One region of the Exiguobacterium sp. s80 genome, then DNA from elsewhere that is predicted to be linked to it. Evidence: riboswitches for the same ligand, from Rfam matches in the RefSeq annotation. Region 1 holds a riboswitch; each other region holds the start of a gene.

The links. Region 1 has a riboswitch for thiamine pyrophosphate ahead of thiD (bifunctional hydroxymethylpyrimidine kinase/phosphomethylpyrimidine kinase). Riboswitches for the same ligand answer to the same signal wherever they lie in the genome.
Region 2: linked by a shared signal. The riboswitch ahead of tenA (thiaminase II) and the one ahead of thiD (bifunctional hydroxymethylpyrimidine kinase/phosphomethylpyrimidine kinase) in region 1 are both predicted to bind thiamine pyrophosphate.
Region 3: linked by a shared signal. The riboswitch ahead of KNP94_RS02715 (thiamine phosphate synthase) and the one ahead of thiD (bifunctional hydroxymethylpyrimidine kinase/phosphomethylpyrimidine kinase) in region 1 are both predicted to bind thiamine pyrophosphate.
Region 4: linked by a shared signal. The riboswitch ahead of KNP94_RS14195 (3-oxoacyl-ACP reductase) and the one ahead of thiD (bifunctional hydroxymethylpyrimidine kinase/phosphomethylpyrimidine kinase) in region 1 are both predicted to bind thiamine pyrophosphate.

The regions. Positions count from the first base shown of each region.
Region 1 is NZ_JACSMP010000005.1:115,687-121,356, forward strand. Features, by position in the region: gene KNP94_RS10805 (CHASE3 domain-containing protein) at 1-310, shown strand, start outside; gene KNP94_RS10810 (ArsR/SmtB family transcription factor) at 400-765, opposite strand; gene KNP94_RS10815 (hypothetical protein) at 852-1,295, opposite strand; gene thiE (thiamine phosphate synthase) at 1,310-1,948, opposite strand; gene thiM (hydroxyethylthiazole kinase) at 1,938-2,708, opposite strand; gene thiD (bifunctional hydroxymethylpyrimidine kinase/phosphomethylpyrimidine kinase) at 2,689-3,498, opposite strand; TPP riboswitch at 3,615-3,725, opposite strand; gene KNP94_RS10835 (murein hydrolase activator EnvC family protein) at 3,787-5,073, opposite strand; gene KNP94_RS10840 (murein hydrolase activator EnvC family protein) at 5,277-5,670, opposite strand, start outside.
Region 2 is NZ_JACSMP010000001.1:284,272-289,941, reverse strand. Features, by position in the region: gene KNP94_RS01485 (class I SAM-dependent methyltransferase) at 1-399, opposite strand, end outside; gene KNP94_RS01480 (sporulation protein) at 498-1,271, shown strand; gene tenA (thiaminase II) at 1,422-2,123, opposite strand; TPP riboswitch at 2,198-2,303, opposite strand; gene KNP94_RS01470 (DUF1002 domain-containing protein) at 2,491-3,372, shown strand; gene abc-f (ribosomal protection-like ABC-F family protein) at 3,654-5,510, shown strand.
Region 3 is NZ_JACSMP010000001.1:532,466-538,135, forward strand. Features, by position in the region: gene KNP94_RS02700 (MFS transporter) at 1-272, opposite strand, end outside; gene KNP94_RS02705 (OsmC family protein) at 478-903, shown strand; gene nagZ (beta-N-acetylhexosaminidase) at 900-2,132, shown strand; TPP riboswitch at 2,199-2,301, shown strand; gene KNP94_RS02715 (thiamine phosphate synthase) at 2,391-2,981, shown strand; gene KNP94_RS02720 (NAD(P)/FAD-dependent oxidoreductase) at 2,978-3,982, shown strand; gene thiS (sulfur carrier protein ThiS) at 3,966-4,169, shown strand; gene KNP94_RS02730 (thiazole synthase) at 4,172-4,936, shown strand; gene KNP94_RS02735 (ThiF family adenylyltransferase) at 4,933-5,670, shown strand, end outside.
Region 4 is NZ_JACSMP010000010.1:37,159-42,828, reverse strand. Features, by position in the region: partial or broken gene KNP94_RS14220 (IS30 family transposase) at 1-314, shown strand, start outside; partial or broken gene KNP94_RS16005 (transposase) at 286-804, shown strand; gene KNP94_RS14205 (hypothetical protein) at 814-1,110, opposite strand; gene KNP94_RS14200 (LLM class flavin-dependent oxidoreductase) at 1,441-2,745, opposite strand; gene KNP94_RS14195 (3-oxoacyl-ACP reductase) at 2,801-3,553, opposite strand; TPP riboswitch at 3,688-3,788, opposite strand; gene KNP94_RS14190 (hypothetical protein) at 4,600-5,364, shown strand.

The DNA of each region.
Region 1 (5,670 bases):
ACCTGTACCGATTAAAGATTTATTGGTCCGTAACAATGCATGGGAAAAAGAAATCGAAACCGTTTTCAGCCTTTATGAAACAAACGGTTCACAGGCAGCTACCGCTTTAGCGAAACAATCGACGCAGACCACGCAGACCATTCTTGAAGATCTTGCTCAAGTTAAAGATCAATTGTATACCGAATTAGATCAAGAACTCGAAAATACGGCGCTCGTGACAGCATCCTATAAACGGATGTGCTTTAGTCTATCCATTTTAGCCTTTCTACTCATCAGTGTGACCATCACGTTCTTCCATCGAATCAAATAATCTGTTGTTTCATACGATTAGCTTCGTGAAAAAGCTAAAAAACGCACCGCAGTTCTTTATCGGACTGCGGTGCGTTTTTTATATTTTTCTCAAGAAGAAGCCTTTCCTTCATTCACATGCTCCATTGCCAAATGAACTAACGACGAGACATGATGGTCATCAAGTGAATAATAGACAACTTTTCCTTCTTTACGATATTTGACGAGACCTTGTTTCAATAACGTTCTTAAGTGATGCGAAGCCGTCGCAATCGAACAATCAACTGATGCCGATACGTCACAAACACAAAGTTCTCGCTCGACCGTCAATGCATAAGCGATTCGTAGACGCGTTGCGTCCGATAACACTTTAAACAATTTCCCAATCTCAAGCGTCGGGATTTTCTCAACGGCATGACCAATTTCAGTCGCACGTTTTTTATCGATCGCAATCGTCTCACAGCGTGGTGCCTCCACTGTCTTCACCTCTCCTCCAAACTATTGCACCATCCTAAAACAACAAATGCAAGTAAGATGACTACGATGATTCGCGAGGTGAAGATTCATTTCCGATGTTTTTTTTGGATTGTACGAAAAACTGCCCATCCCCCTAATCGATTCCCGATATCCCAAACGATTCGATTAGTATCGACAGCCCGTACACCGATATCGATGATACTTGTATTTCGCAATCGCTCCTTATATCGATTCGATAGGAAGCGTGGTAACGGTACTTGTAACATCACTCGATAAAATAAATCGAGGTGTGTATGGCCCCAGATTTCCGTAGCGATGGATGCCGTTTTAATCAACAGCGGCCGTTTATATCGTTGTTGGTGTTTGTTTTTTAACAAAACCGCCAATTCAAATGCATAACGATTCGGATAGGGAAACAATTTCCAACCTAAATGATACTTTCCACGGTTGTCGATTCGAATGATTTGTGGTTCGATTCGATACCGAATCCAGCCTCCCCGAAAGCGAATGACTTGCCATTTCACGTACATCACCTCTTCAGTGATTATACCCGGTCTGATACTATTTGACGCGCAGTCTGAACCGCCTCTTTGAACTCTCGTGCCGCACGTTCAATATCTGGTGCTGCGAATAAGGCAGAGACGACGGCATATCCTTCAAGCATCTCGAATAAGTCGGGCACCACATGATGTGTGATTCCACCAATCCCGACGAGAGGAAGGGAAACAGCCCGGCGAATCGCTTGGAGTGTTTCGTTTGTCATCTGACTCGCATCGTCTTTTGTCGCCGTTGGATAGAGCGACCCTACGCCAAGATAAGTTGCCCCGTCTTGCTCTGCTTCGATTGCCTGTTCAACGGTTGAAACAGAAACCCCAATCGTGGCTTCCGGTAACAGCTTACGTGCTTCCTTCAAAGGGATGTCCTCTTGCCCGATATGCAGACCTGCACCGACGATTTGTGCGATATCAATCCGGTCATTGATGATGAGTGGGACGCCGTAACGAGACATCATTTTCTTCAAGTCACTCGCTTGTTCGAGAAATTCTTTCCCTTGCGCCTGTTTTTCACGAAGCTGGACCATCGTCGCGCCACCTTTTATTGCTGCTTCGACCGCATCAATCAAGGCAACGTCCGGGTGAAAGCGCCGATCTGTTACCGCATAAACCGTGTAATCATTCTCCACTGGTCAATACCCCTTTCAAACTTTCTTCTGTAGTTAAGCTGATTGCGTTGAACAACCCCATCCGGAAATCACCAAGTCCCGCTGCTTCATCTGCGACTTCACCCGCTTTTCCCATTAAATACGTCCCATAGGTCGCTGCTTCGAATGCATCATACCCTGCTCCAAGTAGGGTTCCGATGAGCGATGCCGTCATGCAACCTGTCCCTGTAATGTGTCCGAGTCGTGGCGTTCCTACGGTTAGTTTTACTTGTCGCTTGCCGTCTGTAATGAAATCAACCGGTCCCGTTACGACGAGAGTCGTCCCGAGCCGTCCAGCAAACTCATGGACGACTTGAAAATCTAATGTCTCTCCGGAAGCGACATCGACTCCTTTTGAACGTCCGACTTGACCGATGAGCGTCTTGATTTCAGAGACGTTCCCCTTAATGACCGTAAAATGAATTGCTTCGAGTAACTCTTTCGTGAATTGTGTCCGAAGTGTCGTCGCCCCCATTCCGACTGGATCTAAAATAATCGGTTTCTTCAATCGGTTAGCCGTTTGACCTGCCAACAATTGCGACGCTCGTGAAGCTGCGTTCAATGTCCCGATATTGATAACGACAGCATCTGCATGTCCAACCATTTCCTCGACTTCTAGGATATCTTCCGCCATGACAGGTGAACCCCCGAGCGCAAGGGTCATATTGGCACACTCATTAATCGTGACCGCATTCGTTAAATGATGAATTAATGGTTTTTTATCATGAATGGTTGTAAGCATCCGTTTCCCTCCAAATGTCATAAAAGTGATGTGTCGGTCCGATTCCGTTCCCTAAGGCAAATCCATGCCGGATTGCTTCAGTTACGTACCGTTTAGCATAAATCACGCTATCCTTCAGGGAATCTCCCAGCGCAAGACGTGCCGCAATCGCGGAAGACAATGTACATCCAGTACCATGTGTATGCTGGCGTTTTAATCGTGCCTCCTGAAACAGATGATGCATCCCTTCCGTGTATAAAATATCCGAGGCATCCGTACTTTCAAGATGACCGCCTTTTAACAGGATAGCGATGTCTCGTTTTTGTGCGAATTCCGTCGTCGCCAGCTTCATTTCATCAATTGTCGAAATCGCTTGCCCTAACATGCGTTCCATTTCCGGAATATTCGGGGTCGTCAAGGTTGCAAGCGGCATCAAATGCTCCATTAATGCTTGTTCAGCATATTTCCTTAACAGCGCATGCCCCCCTTTTGCGACCATCACGGGGTCTAAGACGACTGGTCCCTGATAATGTTTCAAACATTTGGCAATGACTTGAATCGTTTTTTCATTCGAGACCATCCCAATTTTAACGGCATCTACACGAATATCGCTAAAAATCGAGTTCAACTGGGCTTCGACAAGCGTTGGTGATACATCTTCAACTGCTTGTACGCCTAACGTATTTTGCGCTGTGATAGCAGTAATTACACTCATACCGTAAACCCCAAGAGCAGAAAAAGTTTTTAAGTCGGCTTGAATTCCAGCTCCACCACTAGAGTCTGATCCAGCAATCGTCAGTACATGTTTCATCGATAGACCTCACTTTCTATGAGAGCACAAGGAGAAAGCGGAACGAAAAAAAGCGCCGTCCGCTGTAAAAAAGCAGACGACGCCATGAAAAACCAACGAGTGTGGTCACTTATTCATGTCTTCAATCTCAACTTTCCTACGCTGGTATTATCCAGATCAGGTGATAGGGTCGAAAACAGAATGGTTTTCCTCTCAGCCAGATTCCTCCAGCTCCCCTAGTTGCTCATGATTTAAATTTCTCTTTCACTGTAGCATAGCGCCATAAAAAAAACGAGCCGAAGCTCGTTTTTATAAGTATGCTAATGGATTAACTGTGTTAGCTGGTCCTGTCGCACTGTATTGGTAACCACCAATATGCAATTCAAAATGAAGATGTGCGCCCGTCGAGTTTCCCGTATTTCCGAGCGTACCGATTTGTTGCCCTTGCGAGACCGTTTGTCCAGCATGAACTGATAATGAATTCATATGCGCGTAAACTGTTGTATACACTTTCCCATTCAAGAAATGTGAAATCATCACGTGATTTCCGTACGGTCCACCGCTTCCTGCTGTGATGACCGTTCCTGAAGCTGCTGCGACGATTGATGATCCGACTGACCCTCTAAAGTCGACACCATTATGGAAAGTATACCCATTCGCACCACTCGCTGGTCCGAATCCTTGTGAAACACTTCCTGACGCAGGGCGAACGAACTGCGCCGAACCACTCGGAACACTAGCGACTGGCGTAGCACTTACGACCTTCTTAGACGTCCCGGCGTTATTTTTTTCCGCCGCCTCCGCCGCCTTTTCCGCTGCCGCTTTTTCAGCTGCTGCCTTTTCCGCTGCTGCTTTAGCTGCTGCCTTTGCTGCTGCCTTTGCTGCCGCAATCGCACGTTCTTGCGCTTCTAATGTCGCTTGAAGTTCTTTCGCATTCAGAAGTTTTGTCGTAAATTTTGTTTTACCTTGACGTAATTTTTTTAAGGTTGCACTACGTGCTTTCATTTGCTGGTTGAGTTCCTTTTTTTGAACCAAAAGGGCTTCTTTTTCTTTCACTCGCTCTTCCTTTTTATCCACAAGCGTCGCTTTAGCATCAGCTAATTTTTTTTGCGTTTCAAGGTAAGCAGAAATCATCTTGTCATCTTGTTCAGCAATTTTTTTCCCTGCCATCACACGACTAAAGAGATCGCCAAGATCTTTCGAACCAAAAATGACTTCTTCCCATTTAATCGAATTCCCATCATTTTCTTGAAGCACACGAAGGCGGTCTCCTAACAGCTCTTCCTGGCGTTTTAACATTTCTTCATAATGGATAATGTCTGCCTCAAGCTCTTCAATTCGTTCATTCAACTGACGAATCTGTTTATTTTTTTCTGAGACACGAAAAATATTTTCATTGATTGCTGCATCAATCGCATTGATTTGACGTTGCTCTTTTGAAATTTTAGATTCTTGTTTTTTGATTGATTTTTCTAGTTTACGTTGTTCAGCTGCATTATCTGCTTTCTTTTCTTTGATTGTAGCCGCTTGAGTGATTGGGGTGTTCGTCAATAATAACGTCCCTAATAGTACGGTAGAAAATAACTTTTTTAGCATATGTGAGTTCCTCGCTTATGTATGAATTCGATTTTTGAAGTCCTGTTCCGTAGTGAAACTATCTGAAATTGATTATAGCACCGTAATAGTTTCAGAAAAATTTCATTTACATTTCAAATGAAAACGTTATTTTGTAATATAACAACTAATTATTCAAACTGTATAAAAAAGAACCTCTACAATGTAGAGGTTCTTTTACGATTTTATAACATTGACATAGGATTAACACTATTTGCAGGGCCTGTTCCGCTGTAGATATACCCACCGACATGAATTTCGAAGTGTAGGTGTGGTCCAGTCGAGTTACCCGTGCTACCAAGTGCACCGATTTGTTGTCCCTGGCTGACACGTTGTCCTGCACGCGCATTCAATGAACTCATGTGCGCGTAAACCGTCGTATACGTTTTTCCGTTCAATTGGTGAGCAATCATGATGTGATTTCCGTAAGGACCACTACTAGAAGCCGTAATGACAGTTCCTGTTGCTGCTGCGACAATTGGTGTTCCAACCGGTGCACCAAAGTCGATTCCATTATGGAATCCATACCCATTTTCACCACTTGCTGAGCCGTATCCTTGTGTAGTCGCACCACTTGTC
Region 2 (5,670 bases), on a different contig from region 1:
AACGACGACACCATCTTCAAGGAGATGACTTTTTTTACGGTTATGCGACAGTTCTGCTTGCAGGGGTGACTGTTGCGTTGTTTTTAACGATACTTTCATTTTTTTGGATAACTGGAACTGAACTTCTTCCGTCTCGAAACGGAATAAAAATTGACGGAATTCCTCCATCAATCCGTCGAGTCGTTCTAAAAATTCATCAACCGACAAATTTTCGTGTTTAATTATCCGTTCATATTGAAACTCTAACTGGATTGCATACGTATCTTTCAATAGAATCGGTTTTAGTTTGATTCTTCGAAGATCATTCGACTTTTGGCGCGGACCACTAATCGTTGCATGCACGAGAGCAGCAGCCTCGAGCTTTTGAGTGAGTAATTCTTTTACTTGGTGTAATTCCACTGTAGTCCCGTCCTTTTCTGATTGTTCTTTCGAAACTGTAGCAAATTCCACCCTATTCGACAAGTAAGGTATCTTCATCATTAAAGGAGGAACGAACGATGTTCAAAAAACTTTTATCACAAATCGGAATCGGTGCCGCCACAGTCGATACACGACTCGACAGCGAACGCTGTGAGCCAGGCGGACAGATTCACGGAACCGTCCATATTAAAGGCGGCAATGTCGACCAAGAAATCGATCGGATTTATTTAGCGTTTAATACACAATATAAAGAAGAAGTCAGGGACAGCACGACATTTACGACGTTCACACTCGATCGTTTTTCGCTAAACGAAGCCGCCTTTACGATTGAAGCAGGTGTCGAACGCGAAATTCCGTTTACGCTTCAAGTACCATTCAATACGCCGCTCTCGGTCAGTCAATCGAAATCATGGATTGAAACGGGTCTCGATATCGCCCAGGCGGTCGATCCGTCAGACCGGGACGCCATCATCGTCCAAGCCAATGACCTCCAATCCGTTATCTTAGAAGCGATGGAAGAACTTGGCTTCCGACTCAAGAAAGCGGACACGGAAAAACTTCCCGGGCGTTACCGGAAGGATTTACCGATCGCCCAGGAACTCGAGTATTCGGCACGCAATACGTACTTCGCCCATAAACTCGATGAAGTCGAACTCATCATGCTCCAAGACCGTACCGGCATCGACATCGTCTTGCAAATCGACCGTCGTGCCCACGACTTAGGTTCGCTCTTCAGTGAGATGGCGGGTGCGGATGAGACGATGACGAAGCTATCCTTATCGAACCACGATTTGATGGACCGAAACGCCGTCAAACAACAATTAAACGATTTGATTGAACGGTACAGCTGATTTCCTTACCAGAATTTTCATCATGCCTGTAATCCACCAACAAAAAAACCTGAGCGATTGCCATGACTTTCTTTACGAAAGCTGAAAATTGCTCAGGTTTTGTGCAGTCTGCCGTCTGATCGCGCTGATCAACAGCGGCTAAAGCTGTACTTATCGTTTCGTTACTTTTGGTTGACGCGTAACTTGTGTAAAGAGACGTTCAAACGTTTCTTCCGTCCAGCCCATTTCCCAAAACATCAATTCGTAATAACAGCTTCTGACGAAATGGTGTTTCATCCGTTCCCGTTCTGCTTCAGTCGCTTGCGCCGCCAAAGCATCCAGCCGGTCGACCTGTTCAAAGACGACCCGTTCGAACCATTCCGAGCTGTATGTTGCAATCCACTGTTGATAAATCGGTGACGCCGGTGACTTCGTCAACAGTTGTTGTCCGACTTCATAATAAAGCCAGTAACACGGTAAAATCGCTGCAATCGTTTCCCCGAGTGTCCCCTCGCTCGCATGATGCATATGTGAGACATAGGCATACGCAGTCGGTGCCGGTTCGAACGCTGCTAAATCCGCTTCCGTAATAGCGAGCGGTTCAAAAAACGATTGATGGAGTGATAGCTCAGCCGCATAGGTCGATGTCGCATGTTCCGCGAGTTCCGCGATCGTCGCAAAATCCGTTGCCTTTGAGGCGGCCCGGGCTTGAATTTTTGCGAAATGTTTTAAGTAATACGCATCCTGCATGACATAATGTCGAAATTTTTCGAGCGGTAACGTCCCGTCACCAATGCCTGTGACGAATGGATGGGAAAAACTGCTGTCCCAATATGTTTTTGCGGCTTGCCGAATTTCTTGACTGAATTTCAACCTAATTCCCCCTTTTGTTGAATCAAAAAACGCCACACCCTACGAACAGGGCATGACGTGAAGAGACAACAAGAGAGATATTCACGCCACTTCCCTCCGTAAGTCCAAACTTAATCAGGTTCAAAGGGTCCGAACGTCTTCGTCGTCTCAGTCGGCCTACCGACTCCCCTAGTGGTCATTATTTAATTCCTCTTCACTATATCATTTTTTCAGTCACATGATCAGGATTTTAAATGAAATGTAGTATAGGATTAGGGACACGAGGTGGGCGGTTCATTCCGCCTCAAGACCGATTCCGTTCTGGGAGACGTCACTTACAATGAAATTAGCACCTGATACTACCTACTATACTCGGAGGATTTATACTATGAATAAAGCAACAAAAATCATGACCACGACGCTTTTAGCGACAAGTTTACTTCTACCGACTGCTGCTTCAGCAGAGCAAGTCGTCGATAAAACAATCATCACGCTTGGTGAATCGCTCGGGGCAAAGGATAAAGCCTGGGTACTCGCCCGATTGAATGCGCCGGAAGGCATTACGCCCGTCATCGCCACGGCAGCGGATGAAGAAAAATATTTAGGGAAAAACGTTCCCCAATCGCAACTCGGCGGCAATATGTACTCTTCCGCAAAAATCGAACTCGCTGAAAAAGGCGACGGTTTATCTGTCGCGACCGAAAACATTACCTGGGTAACAAAAGACATGTACTTGAACGCGCTCGTCACTGCAGGCGTAACGGACGCCGACATCACAATCACTTCCCCTTATAAAGTCACCGGGACCTCTGCTTTGACGGGGATCATGAAAGCATACGATCAAACGTCGGCTGAGACCGGCATTAAATTGACGGATGAACGAAAAGATTTAGCCCAACAAGAGTTATCGGTCACTTCCGATGTCGGAAAAACGGTCGGGACGGACAAAGTCGCCGAACTGATGAATGAAATCAAAGCAGAGATCGCCAAACAAAAGCCGGAAACCAAAGTCGATATCGAGAATGTCATCATCCAAGTCATTCAAAATAACAACATCCAGTTGTCGGACGCCCAAATGGAGCGGTTGACGTCATTGTTCAGTCAAATGGAGAAAGCTGACTTGAACTGGGGACAAATCGAGACCGGATTAAAGGGTGCCGGGCAAGATATCCACGCGTTCGCGACCTCCGAAGAAACGAAAGGATTTTTTGCAAAACTGTTTGACGGCTTAAGTAAGTTCTTTAACTCGATTTCCGGACTGTTCAAGTAACTGAAAACGATTTCATTTTCAGTTCAAAACATGGTAAACTAACTTTATCGAAACGAAAAGGTGGTGTAAAAGATGGGTTTTGCTGCGTGTAAGCAATGGTTGATGGAACAACTTTATCTGTTGCGCGCGATTTTTCATGAAATGGCGTTCTAAAGGACGAGTCTGCCCTTTTCTTAGGAACATCCATCTGAAAAATAAAGCAAAGCGCACCTTTTACGGTAAACGGAGAGCGCTATTTGCGTTCTCCGTTTTTTGATGCGCATGAAAGGAAGTTACTGATCATGATTTGCGACATCCAACACCTGACAAAACAATTTGGGGGAGCATCCGTCTTAACCGATGTCTCGCTCTATCTTAAACAAGCTGACCGCATCGGATTGATCGGTCGAAACGGAACCGGAAAAACCACGTTACTGCGTTTAATCGCGCAACTCGAAACAGCGGACAGCGGAACCCTTTATCTCAAAAAAGGACTTTCCATCGGTTATTTGGCTCAAATTCCACAGTTCGCAGAAGAATTGACGGGCCTTGATGTTCTCTGGACCGCATTTGCCCAAATCGTCGCCTTACGGACGACGATGCATCAGCTTGAACAACAAATGGCAAGTGCTGACCACCTGGACGATGTGCTAAATGCGTATACGCGTGTGACCGAACAATTCGAACAACAGGACGGTTACCTGCTCGACTCGAAAATCCAGCGCATGATTAACGGACTCCACCTCGATGCCTTGCTGACACGTCCCTTTTCTCAATTAAGTGGTGGCGAACAAACGAAAATCTGCCTCGGCCGGATGCTGCTGGTGGAACCAGACTTGTTGATTCTCGACGAACCGACGAATCACCTCGATCTCGCAGCAATCGAATGGCTCGAACAATTTTTAAACAGTTATCCGGGCGCTGTCATCATCGTCTCGCATGATCGCGTGTTTCTTGACGCAAGTGTCAACTTGATCGCTGAACTTGAAGATGGTGAACTGACAATCTACCCAGGAAATTATTCGGCGTACACGGTCGCGAAAGAACGCCTGCTCCTCGAACAATTCCACGCCTACACGGAACAACAAAAGAAAATCAAACAGATGAAGGATGCGATTCGGCGCTTGCGCCAGTGGGCAAATGAAGCCTCTCCGCCAAGCGAAAAACTGTTCCGAAAAGCAAAAGCCATGGAACGGGCACTCGAACGGATTGAGCGACTCAAACGGCCGCTCCTGGAAAAAGCGGTGCCTGACATCCGCTTTTCGTCGCAAGGGCAACTCAGTCAAATCGTTTACCGTCTTGAGGATGTCACGCTTTCCGTCGCCGGCCGGAAGTTGTTCGCGTCGCTCGATTTCGAAGCCGCGGCACGTGACCGGATTGGAATCGTCGGTGCGAACGGAAGTGGGAAAACGACGTTATTACGTGTCTTACTTGGACAACTCCAGCCGACGAACGGACGTGTCACGCGTGGTCCGTCAAATCAGGTCGGATTTTTATCGCAACACGTCGATATGCCGGGTGAAGAGCGACTGATCGATTACTTCCGCTCACACGTTTCGGCGGACGAAGGAACAGCTCGCTCCCTGTTGGCCCGTTTCCTCTTTTTCGGTCCACGTGTCTTCTTACCGATTACTGCGTTAAGCGGCGGGGAAAAGATGCGCTTGATGCTCGCGATTCTTGTCCATTCGCCGCTTAATGTCCTGATTCTTGACGAACCGACGAATCACCTCGACATTGAATCCCGCGAGGCGCTTGAAGAAGCACTCGAGCACTTTGACGGAACGCTGATTGCCGTATCGCACGACCGTTATTTCTTGAACCGACTCTTCTCGAAAACCTATTGGCTAGATGACACGACAGAAATCTTTCACGGTTCTTACCAATATGCTGCCGAAAAACGACATGCCCGGTCAATCGTCGAATCAGCGGCACCCACGCCCCGCGCTACCCGGACGCCGGTAGCCGGGAAACATCCGGCTTTAAATGCAGGCGAACTCGAACAGCAGATTCAACAGCTAGAGGATGAGGTGGCTTTACTCGATACATCACTCGCGGCGACACATGATTATGAAGTCCTCACGACATTATTCTCAGAACGAGAACAGCTCGTTAGTCAAATTGATGACTTCTATGAAAAATTGTTGGCAGTCGATCACTAATCAAAAAACGCATCATTTCACCACCGCTGCTTCATTAAGTGCGGTGGTTTTTTAAATTAAAAATGCTTTGATGACGATCTGTTTTTCTGAACCCGAAAAAATATATTTTAAATATTTTAAAAGAAAGTTTCGAAAAAAAGCTTGCAAGTTGTCTGAAAAT
Region 3 (5,670 bases), on a different contig from region 1:
AAGACGACCCAAACAAAGATCAGGCTGAGCATCAATTTGCGACGTTCGAAGCGTCCCGTGATCGACATCGTGAACGGTGTCCCGATCGCGAAGGCAATCGCAAAGGCGGAGACGAGTGTGCCGGCTTTCGCAATCGTAATTCCGAGGGCCGAAGCGATTTCTGATAAAATCCCGACAATGACGAATTCGCTTGTGCCTAAGACGAACGTCAGTAAGGAGAGGGTGGCGATTAAAAGCCAGTCCGTTTTACTTAAACGGGTAGTAGATGACATATCAATTCCTCAATTCTAGCGCTAAGCAGCGCGAAACTATCGTTTTTCAGAATAGCATGATTCGTGTGTCAGGTGAACGGGAATCGGATGGAAACGGAAAAGAAGAATTATTTTGAATAGCATGTCAATTTTCTTCAGGTGAGACTACGCTATAATGAAGGAGAGCGAAGCGAACCGAACTAAAAATCGAAAGGTAGTGAGAAAAATGCAAGCGACGATTACATGGAATCACAAGATGGGCTTTAGTGGAGTGACGGAGTCCGGACACCAACTGGCAATGGATGCAGCACCTGAAAATAACGGGGAGAACGGAGCACCACGACCAACTGAATTGTTGTTACACGCCGTCGCCGGCTGTACGGGAATGGACATCGTCTCCATTTTAGAAAAAATGCGTTTACCGTTAACCTCGTTTGAGATGGACATTGAGGGAGAACGGGCGACGGAACACCCGCGCCGCTTTACGACGATTTCGATTCATTATCGTCTCGAAGGCGACTTACCGGATGATAAAGTCCGCCGGGCCGTGTCGTTATCAAAAGATAAATACTGTTCTGTCTCGAAATCACTGAATGCTGAAATTGAAGTCTATTATTCAATCAATGGCGTCCGAAACGAGGAACCGCTTTGAAACCGATTTACCTGCTTTTAACGGCTTGCTTTTTGACGGCATGCGCGAGTGAACCAGCAACAGAACCGAAGACGAAACCGGAACCGAAGACGAGTCAGCAACAGCCGGTCGCTGACGAACCGACGGCTGCCGACCAGGCGGAGCAAGACATCAAACGTCAGCTCGCCAAACTCTCGACTGCTGAAAAGGTCGATCAATTGCTGTATATCGGGATCAGTGGGACGACGTTATCGGACGCGGACCGAAGTCTGTTAAACGATCACGCGATAGGCGGTGTCCTGTTACTCGGAGGCAATATCACGTCAGACGCCCAGCTGAAAACCTTGACGGCAGCAATCAAGGACGCACAAGACGACGAGGCGCTCGCGTTCCTCGGCTTCGATGAAGAAGGAGGACGTGTCAGTCGTGTCCCGGATCAAACGTTTCATTTACCTCCGAGTCTGACGCTCGGTCAGAAAAACGATCCGGCATTGATGCAAAAGACCGGACAGGCGCTTGGTGCGATGTCACGGTTTTATGGATTTAATATGGATTTCGCCCCGGTTCTTGATGTCAACAGTAACCCGGCGAACCCGATCATCGGTGACCGGGCACTCAGTGCTGAGCCGGATGACGTCGCCCGGCTCGGTGTCCCGTTAATGCAGGGAATCAAGTCGGAAGACGTCGTGCCGGTCGTCAAACATTTTCCCGGACACGGCGATACGACCGTCGATTCGCATGTCGGCTTACCGACCGTGACGAAGACGAAAGCGCAACTCGAGCAACTGGAACTCGTCCCGTTCAAAGCGGCAATCGATGCCGGAGCGGAAATGGTGATGGTCGCACACATTTTATTCCCGGCGCTCGACCCAGACAATCCGTCGTCGTTATCAGAGCCGGTCATGCAACAACTGTTGCGTGAAGAGTTGAAGTTCGATGGCGTCATCGTGACGGACGACCTCGTAATGGGTGCGATCACGAAACAATATGGTCTCGCCCAAGCTTCGCGTCTCGCCCTCGAACGTGGTGCCGACATGGCGATGTTCTCGCAAGCCGGTGCTTACACGGATGTTCATGCGGCAATTATGCAGGGGATCAAGGACAAGTCACTATCACGGGCTGACCTCGACGCGAAAGTGACACGTGTCTTACGTCTGAAACAAACGTATGATTTAGCAGACACGAAGCTGATTCCAACGCGTGAACAATTGACGGAACAGGTCAAAACGGTCACGGATTGGCTGAACTGACAAGTCAGACTAGAAATCAAGCGAGCGGTCATGGTAGACTACGAATGAACCAACCAACACTAAATAGTTCTACACTAGGGGAGTCTCGCAGCAGACTGAGACGGAAATATCCGGACCCTTTGAACCTGATCTAGTTCGTACTAGCGGAGGGAAGTGGCTTCTGATTATCATCCTGTCTCAGGTCTTACCTGGACATTTTTCGGACCACTCCATCATGTTCATGGGGTGGTCCTTTTTGTGTAGCAAGGAGGAGAAGGTATGCGTCCGAAGTTACATATTGTGACGACCGGGACAAAAGAGCTGACACATCTACTAGAAGTCTTGCCGGCTGTTGTGCCTTATGCCGACATGATTCATATCCGAGAACCGGGTTGGTCGGCGGACCGACTCGTCCAATTGATCGAGGCGCTAGTATGCGCCGGTGTTCCACGTGAAAAACTAATCGTCCATGACCGGCTCGATGTCGCCCTCGTGACGAAGGCAAGTGTCCAGTTGACATCACGCAGTATTCCCGTCGCTGTCGTGCGGCGTCAATTCAGCGAGCTACAGATCGGCCGATCAATCCACTCCTTGACGGAAGCGCTTGAGACGGGCAGCGACTTCGTCATGTATGGTCATGTCTTTGCGACGGCGTCAAAACAGGACGTCGCCCCGCGCGGACTAGCGGCACTCGCGCAAATCGTCACGTTTTCAAAAGTCCCCGTCATCGCGATTGGCGGGATTCAGCCGGAGAAGGTCGCGGGTGTCCTTGCGACCGGCGTTGCTGGCATCGCTGTGATGTCAGGGATTCTCGGTCAGGCAAACCCGGTCGAAGCAGTCCGGTCGTATCGCGAGGTGCTTGATCAATGAAAGCAACAGAGACGTTAATCGTCGGCGCAGGCGTAATCGGTTTGACACTCGCCTACGAATTGCTCAAACGAGGACAACCGGTACGCGTGCTTGAGCAAAATCGTTCCAGTGAAGGAGCGACGCGGGCAGCAGCCGGCATGCTTGCGACGGATCATGAACTGATTCCTGCCTTACATCAACTGGCAGCAACGAGTCGACAGCTTTATCCCGACCTCGTCCGTGAGCTGTTTAATGAGACCGGCATTGATAGTGGCTATAAAGAAAACCCGTTTCGACTGATCCGTGCAGACGGGGACATCCGGTTCGCTTCAGTCGGTCAAATCGATCCCGTCCAGTTGACGCGTTCGCTCCGTCAGGCGATTAAAGCCCGCGGAGGTGTGATTGAAGAACAGACAATGGTCACGGGACTGCTCCGGGCAGGGGCGACCGTCGTCGGCGTTGCGACAAGTAACGGTAAGCGCGAAGCCGGGAACGTCGTGGTCGCAAGCGGTCGGGGATCAGAAGCGTTACTCGCGACGAGTGGTGTCGAGATCGCGACGGTACCGGTCAAAGGCGAATGCCTCGCCGTCCGGCTTCCGGGGCATGTCTTGACCGAGACGTTGTTTAGCGACGACGTGTACCTCGTCCCGAAGTTTGACGGACGGATCATCATCGGGGCGACGGAACGGATCGGTGACGAGACGACAGGGGTCAGCGTCAGCGGGATTGAACATCTCCTGCAGGCGGCGGTGCGACTGTTCCCGGCAATCAGAGAAGCGGAAATCGTGGACATCTGGTCCGGGATTCGTCCACAAACAGCGGACGGATTGCCTTATCTCGGGCAGGTCCCGGGAGTCGGGCACCTATTCGTCGCGACCGGGCATCATCGGCACGGGATATTACTCGCCCCGATCACGGCGTCCGTCCTGGCAGACGAGGTAACTGGAATCACGCCGAAATATGAGCTTCGTCCGTTTTCATTACATGAATCGAGGAGGAACACGAATGCAACTCACCATTAATGGTCAACCGTATACGCTTGACGGATCGATTTCGACAATCGACGGATTGATTCATCATCTCAATTTGACGGAAAAAATGGTCATCATCGAACAGAATCGACAGATTGTCGAGCGGACAGCATACCAAAACACACCCATTCAAACAGGCGATTCTTTTGAAATCGTTCACTTCGTAGGAGGCGGTTAATCATGTTAACGATTGGTCAAACGACATTTCAGTCGCGGTTATTACTCGGAACGGGCAAATACCCCGACGTGACGACACAGCAGCAAGCAGTCGAGGCATCAGGAGCAGACATCCTGACCTTTTCCGTTCGCCGGATGGATATCTTTGAAGCGAGTCAACCGAACTTTTTAGAGGCGCTTGATTTGAGTCAGTATCATTTATTACCGAACACGGCGGGGGCGAAGACAGCGGAAGAAGCGGTTCGGCTGGCAAAACTTGCCCGCGCGTCCGGACTGTGCGACATGGTCAAAGTTGAAGTCATCGGCTGTGATAAAACGCTGTTACCGGACCCAATCGAAACGTTGCGGGCATCGGAAGAATTATTAAAAGAAGGATTCACCGTCTTACCGTATACGTCAGACGATCTGTTGTTGGCACGAAGACTGGAAGAACTCGGGTGTCACGCCATCATGCCTGCCGCGTCCCCAATCGGATCCGGACAAGGAATCCTTAATCCACTGGCCTTAAGCTTCATCATCGAACAGATGACGGTCCCGGTCATCGTCGACGCAGGAATCGGTTCACCGACCGATGTCGCCTACGCAATGGAACTCGGCGCAGACGCCGTCTTACTTAATTCGGCCGTCGCCCATGCGAAAGACCCGGTCAAGATGGCGCGAGCGATGAAGCTTGCCGTCGAAGCGGGACGACTTGGCTTTGAAGCGGGACGGATCGAAAAGAAACGGTACGCGACGGCGAGCAGTCCCGAGACAGGGATGAGTCGATGACGGATCGTTATTCACGGCAAACCCGGTTTCGGCCGATCGGTCAGGCGGGACAAGATGAGCTGACAAAAAAACATGTCCTCCTCATCGGCATGGGCGCACTCGGAACGGCAAGTGCCGAACAACTCGTCCGGGCCGGAATCGGCAAGCTGACGATCGTCGACCGCGATTACGTCGAGTGGAGTAATCTCCAGCGGCAGCACCTTTACACGGAGGACGATGCCGCGCAGCATGTCCCGAAAGCAATCGCAGCGGAGCGCCGCTTAAATGCCATCAATCAGGAAGTCGAGATTATAGCCCATGTCACCGATGTCACGCGTTACGAATTACCGCAATTGATCTCAGGTGTCGATTTGATTCTTGACGCAACCGATCACTTCGATATCCGGATGCTGATCAATGATGTGGCGGCGCAACACAAAATTCCGTGGATTTACGGCGGGTGCGTCGGGAGTTACGGCATGACCTATACGGTCCTCCCGAACGAGACCCCGTGCTTGCATTGTTTGCTCGAACATTTACCGCGCGGGCAAGCGACGTGCGAAACGGCGGGGGTGATTGGTCCGGCGATTCAACTCGTCGCCGCGTATCAAGTCGCGGAAGCCTTGAAGCTCCTCGTCGGTGCGACGGACGCGCTACGGCAGGAATTGCTCGCGTTCGACGTCTGGACGAATGAACAGAGCCGCATCAATGTCGCGTCTTTGAAGAAGGCATCATGCCCGTCCTGCGGCGAGAAC
Region 4 (5,670 bases), on a different contig from region 1:
CGACGGACGGGGGTAAGGAGTTCAGCTGTCATGAAAGGATACGGGATTTTCTGGGAATCCCGATGTACTTCGCGGATCCCTATTCTTCATGGAAACGTGGCAGCAACGAGAATGACAATGGTCTTCTCTGTGAGTCCTTCTCAAAGGGAAGCAACTTCGGAATGATCAACAAGACAGAATTAAATCACGCACTTTCTAGAATTAACAATCGACTAAGAAAATGTTTGGATTGCTCATCATCTTCTCAAACAAGTTATTTATACGCGCCCCAGAGGGGTGAAAGGAATGTTAAAAACAAAAGACTTTTACTATGACGAACATTATGACTGTTATTTATGTGAAAACAATCAAGTTCTCCGTTACCGAACGACGTCGCGAGACGGGTACCGTGAATATGTCTCGAATCCTTTTGTATACGAGACATGTCCTCTTCTCTCCAAATGTACACAGTGTCGCGACCACAGAAAAGTCATCCATCGCCATCTCTGGCAAGAGGCGATGGATGAAGTGGAGCACCTCAGACATACAGTTGTGAATCGTGAGTTGTATCGAAAACGCTAGGAAACAATTGAACGTGTATTCACAGACACCCAAGAGAAGCATGGCATGCGTTGGAGCCGCTATCGAGGGCTGAAAAAAACGACGCTTCAAGCGATGCTTACTTTCATTGCCTTGAACCTCAAAAAGCTTGCGAATTGGTCCTGGGATTCCCTTGGGAATCCATGTCTTCAATACGTTTTAATAGGGAGTACATACAACAAACCCTCATTCCGATCACGAAATGAGGGTTTGTCTACAATCTGAGCGAAGAACTTAAGAGTTCTTCACTTTTTTGTTTTTAAGACCTAATGGAATTGCAATAATAACAAGAATTCCAATGATAATAGTTAAATAAAATGGCACGCTTGATCCATCTTTATTTAGATCATCAGTTAAAGAACCCGCTTTGAAAAACAACATGATTGAAATGACGGCGAGGACTACTGTATTAAATGATATGTATACAAAAGACGAAATTTTAGATGGAATAACCAAGAAGATTACATTTAATAAAACCAGAAAAACTAACAAGTAAAAAATTGAATTCAAAGAGTCAAAAGTACCAGCCAAACAAAACTCCCCCTTTAATTAGTATAAGAAAAATATAGCATTTTAATTTTAAAAATTGTGATTATCATATTACAAATGTCGCTTTTTAACATTTAAATCAGTGTGATTATATTTTTACAGCGCGATAATCGCGCCTCTGAGATTTCACGATATAATTCAATATCCTCTGGATGCTGAGCTTCCCATTTGAGATTTTGCAACACTGAGATTTGTATCGTTCCTTTCATCTAAATCTTAAAGTTCGTAAATCTTAAGTCACGCCGATTCATATTTGATCTTCAAGGCTTTCTTCGAAATCTTTTCGGAATTTAACTAAACTTTTCATCTAATTTAATCGATTAAACCTAGATGCTCTCTAAATGTAGTACTTTGATAGGACACTTTAAACAATCCTCTTTTTTGTAATTCAGGAATGATCATGTCTACAAAATCTTCTAAACTTGACGGTAGTGACGGCGGCATCAAGTTGAAGCCATCTGCTACTCCCTCGTTAAACCAAAATTCCAACTGATCCACAATTTCTTCCGGAGTACCAATCAATGTCAGGTGTCCTCCTCCTGCTGCTAAATAGCCTAATAGTTCTTTGAGCGTCGGATCTGTATCATCGATAATCTCTAGAATCGTTCGGTAGCGTCCGATGGGTCCGGAAAATTCCTCGATCGATGGTAAGGTCGGAATCTTTGCTTCGAGATCCCATGTGGAGCAATCTTGCTGCAAAAAGAAACTCAATTGTTTCAACGCATTTTCAACCGGTAATTTTTCATCTAGTTCGGCTTTTTTGGCTAGTGCCTCTTCTCTTGTTTTACCAACATACGTTACTAAGCCTGGGTATATCTTAATCTTTCGATCTGGTGATTCAGTTTGTGTAATTTTCTTATGGAGTTTTTCACGAAAAGCATGGGCTTGTCTAAAATTCCATGACACAGAATATACGGCATCCGCATGTTTGGCTGCAAGGGCAATCCCTTCTTCAGAAGCCCCCGCTTGCATCGCTACTGGCTTTCCTTGGGGACTACGCGGCGTAGACAAAGGACCTTTTACGCTGAAATAGGCTTCAGAATGATCGATAACTTGTATACGTTCAGGATCAATCAATTGGTTATCTGATCGATTCGCAAGAAAAGCCGCTTGATCCCAAGATAAAAATAGCTTCTCCATCAATGCTGCGAATTCGTTCGCCTTGTTATACCGTTCCTCCCTCGGTGGAAGTGCATCCATCCCGTGGTTTAACGCTTCCCAATCCGTCATCGAGGTCACTAAGTTCCAGCCTACCCTCCCCTTCGTCACGTGATCTAGGCTTAGAAGTTGCCTTGCTGCTGTATACGGATTGGAGAACGTGCTCGATACCGTAGAAACTAATCCGATATGATCCGTCACTTGAGAAATAGCCGTTAGATTAATTAAAGGATCCAACCAAAAGGCAGGTAAATCAGTTGCATTATTAGCCGGAAAAGATTGATTATCCGCAAAAAATACTGCATCTAAACATCCAGCTTCCGCTATTTGAGACAAACGCTGATAATAGCGGCTCTCTCCGATCTCTTTAATCGCAGAATCAGGCATTAACCATGCGGCTTGATGATGACCACAACCATATAACAAAACGCCGATATTTAACTGATTTCTATTCGTCATCTTCTATTCACGAATCCCTTCTCTTACAAGCTGAGAATTTTTTAAAACGCTCGCTTTAATTCATCGTTAACCCACCATCGACTGTTACGTTTTGACCGGTAATCCCAGATGCTGCTTCTGATGCCAAAAAGGCAACCAGTTGAGCCACTTCTTCTGGGCTCGTCACTTTTTTCAATGGTGTCGATTGAGCAATAAGATTAAATACTTCAGCGGATGTCACAGCACTCGCATCTGTGACTTTCAATAACCCACCGGAGACGACATTCACGTTTATACCGTATTGACCTAGTTCTGCGGCCAGGTTGCGTGTGAAACCAATTAAACCTGCTTTTGCTGTTGTGTATTCATGATAAGGAACGACGGGGTTTTGATAGAGGTTTGTTCCAATGCTGATGATACTACCGCTCTTTCGTTCCATAAATTGTGGTAGGACACTTTGGATGGTGTGAAAAGCAGCTTTTAGCGTTCCATCCAGTTGCTTTTGATAATCTTCCCACTCTAAATCGATGAACGATTTTTGAGCAACCGGATCAAATTTAAAATCTACTAATGCATTATTGACGACAACATCGATTTGACCGTAATGTGCTGTTGCGGATTGCATCATGCTCTCAACATCTTCCCGCTTCGTAACATCGGCATACAAGGCAAGTGCATTCTCTGCTCCTAGTTCGCTCACAAGTTTTTCTGCCGCCTCTTTGCTTTTGTAGTAATTAATCACCACTTTAAATCCATTGTTCACTAACACCCTTGCAATCGTCGCCCCAAGTCCTCGGCTACTTCCTGTCACTAATACTGTTCTGCTCATTCTTGTCCACTCCCTCATCCATTTTTGCAACTTAAATAGCGAAGTAGTAAACAAAAAACGCAACTCTCCAAAAGGAAAGTTGCGCACGTCTAAATAACCACATAGCAAAGAGCGACATCATCGTCTCCGCTTGTTCATCAGAGTTTACACTTTCCTACGCTAGTACGACCTAGTTCAGGTTCAAAGGGTTTGAGTAGCTACTCATCTCAGTTTAATAACACCCCTAGTGATTCTATTTAAGTTACCTTCACTTTAGTAGTCTTGTGAACACCTGTCAATGATGATGAAAGCGATTCGTTAATAGTATTTCTTTAAAGATCGAGCGTAAAAATAGGATTATTATCTAATTCGGATTACTTTGTTACGGTCACATCTTATACTAGGCAATATTAATTATCATTTTTTCTTTCTTTAATGATGTCTTAATATACGAGCGATTCGATATTTCTGATCAATTACGTGATCTAGTAGTCCGAATCATTTATGTTTGCAATGTATAAAGCTTATCTTGCGTAATCATCTTATGAGGGCCATTAAGTAGTAAGTATGTCGTCTTCTCTCTTCAGTTTATATTTAATTTTTTTCGTCTTAAAGTATACGCACTCTATTTTACGTTTTTACTACTTTTTGAATAAAAACGTACCAATTCAATCAACGATTCATCTTCTTTCCCATACAAGCATTGGAGTTCTGCACAATTACGTAAGAGTTAAGTTCTTTGATAAGTTAGATGCCTTTCTCATTATCTAAGTTATGAATCATTTTTTCCTCTACCGAGTCATTCACAATTTCCTGATAGACAGTCCTTTGTGTATCGACTGCGAAATACAGCCTATTCTGATTACTTTTAAGTCACTTAGATTGATGTAAGTTTATTCTCTTAAAAGCTATCAACTATGTTTGATCAGTAATTGCTTATACTTTATTCAAGTTAGTATTCGAGCTTTACAAGCTTTTATTTTAGAAAAGAACTATAAATTCCTAATCTATTTTCCCTTGTAAATATGTACAATAAAACTACAAATATTCTTAAAGGAGCTGAACTTATGAATATCCGAAAAGTATTATTGCTCGTCGTGATTGCTATTGTCTATCTTTTACTCTTCACTATCACCTTTTGGAGTCTCATTGGCTTATTCATCTCAGCAATTGGTCTATACTTTTACTTTAAACCAAGGCTTCGAAATCCAGTGAAGTACCCAACCTTTATCGTTTGGCTAGGTGTATTCATTGCTTTTTCAATTTCTATCTATATGGTAGACCGAATAAATGAACCACGAAAAATTGAAGCCGGGTCTTCTACCAAGGAAACAAAGATGTTGGAATCAATAAAAATAGAGTCAAAAGAGTTAGAAACATCTTTAAAGGACACGCAACTTAAACTAAAAGAGCAGCAACAAGAAACGAAAAAATTGAAAGAGGAGTTAAAACGAGAAAAAGAATTACGTTTGCAAACCGTTGAAAGCTACAAGGAAGAAGCAGACAAACGTACTGCTTTAGAGAGTAAACTCAAAGAAGAAGAGGCGAAACACAGTGCTGCAAAAGAGAAAATCGACGAACTCGAAGCCTCTTTAGCAAGCAGCGAAATGATAAATGAAGATGAGAGTATATCTGATGAGGAATACGTTGATGAAACAGATACAGAAGTAGCAACTGATCTTGAATACGATCCTTCTGGAGCAGATCGCGACTGTGGTGATTTTTCCAGCGCCCAAGCCGCTCAAGATTTTTATCTAGCTGCCGGTGGTCCGGCAGTTGATCCCCATGATTTAGACCGCGATAACGATGGAAATGCATGTGATTGGAACTGACGTCAGTAACAAACTCTCCTTCGTATTTGAACTTCACAAATGCCTTTTTATTCTAATTTAACTTTATTTATGTACACAATTTAAAATTGATATACGATGAATAAAACCACAAAAGATATCAATCATACGTTCTCTATTGAAGAGGTTTCAGATCAAATCTCTACCTCTTTATCTCTATCAATTTGTTGTCTTATTCATTCCAAAAAGTGTGCGCCGGCGCACACTTTTTTATTACATAATTTATGGTAATTCTGAAAGACTCATGAATTATGTCTCAAGTAGCTAATCGGAGGACCCTTTCATTCA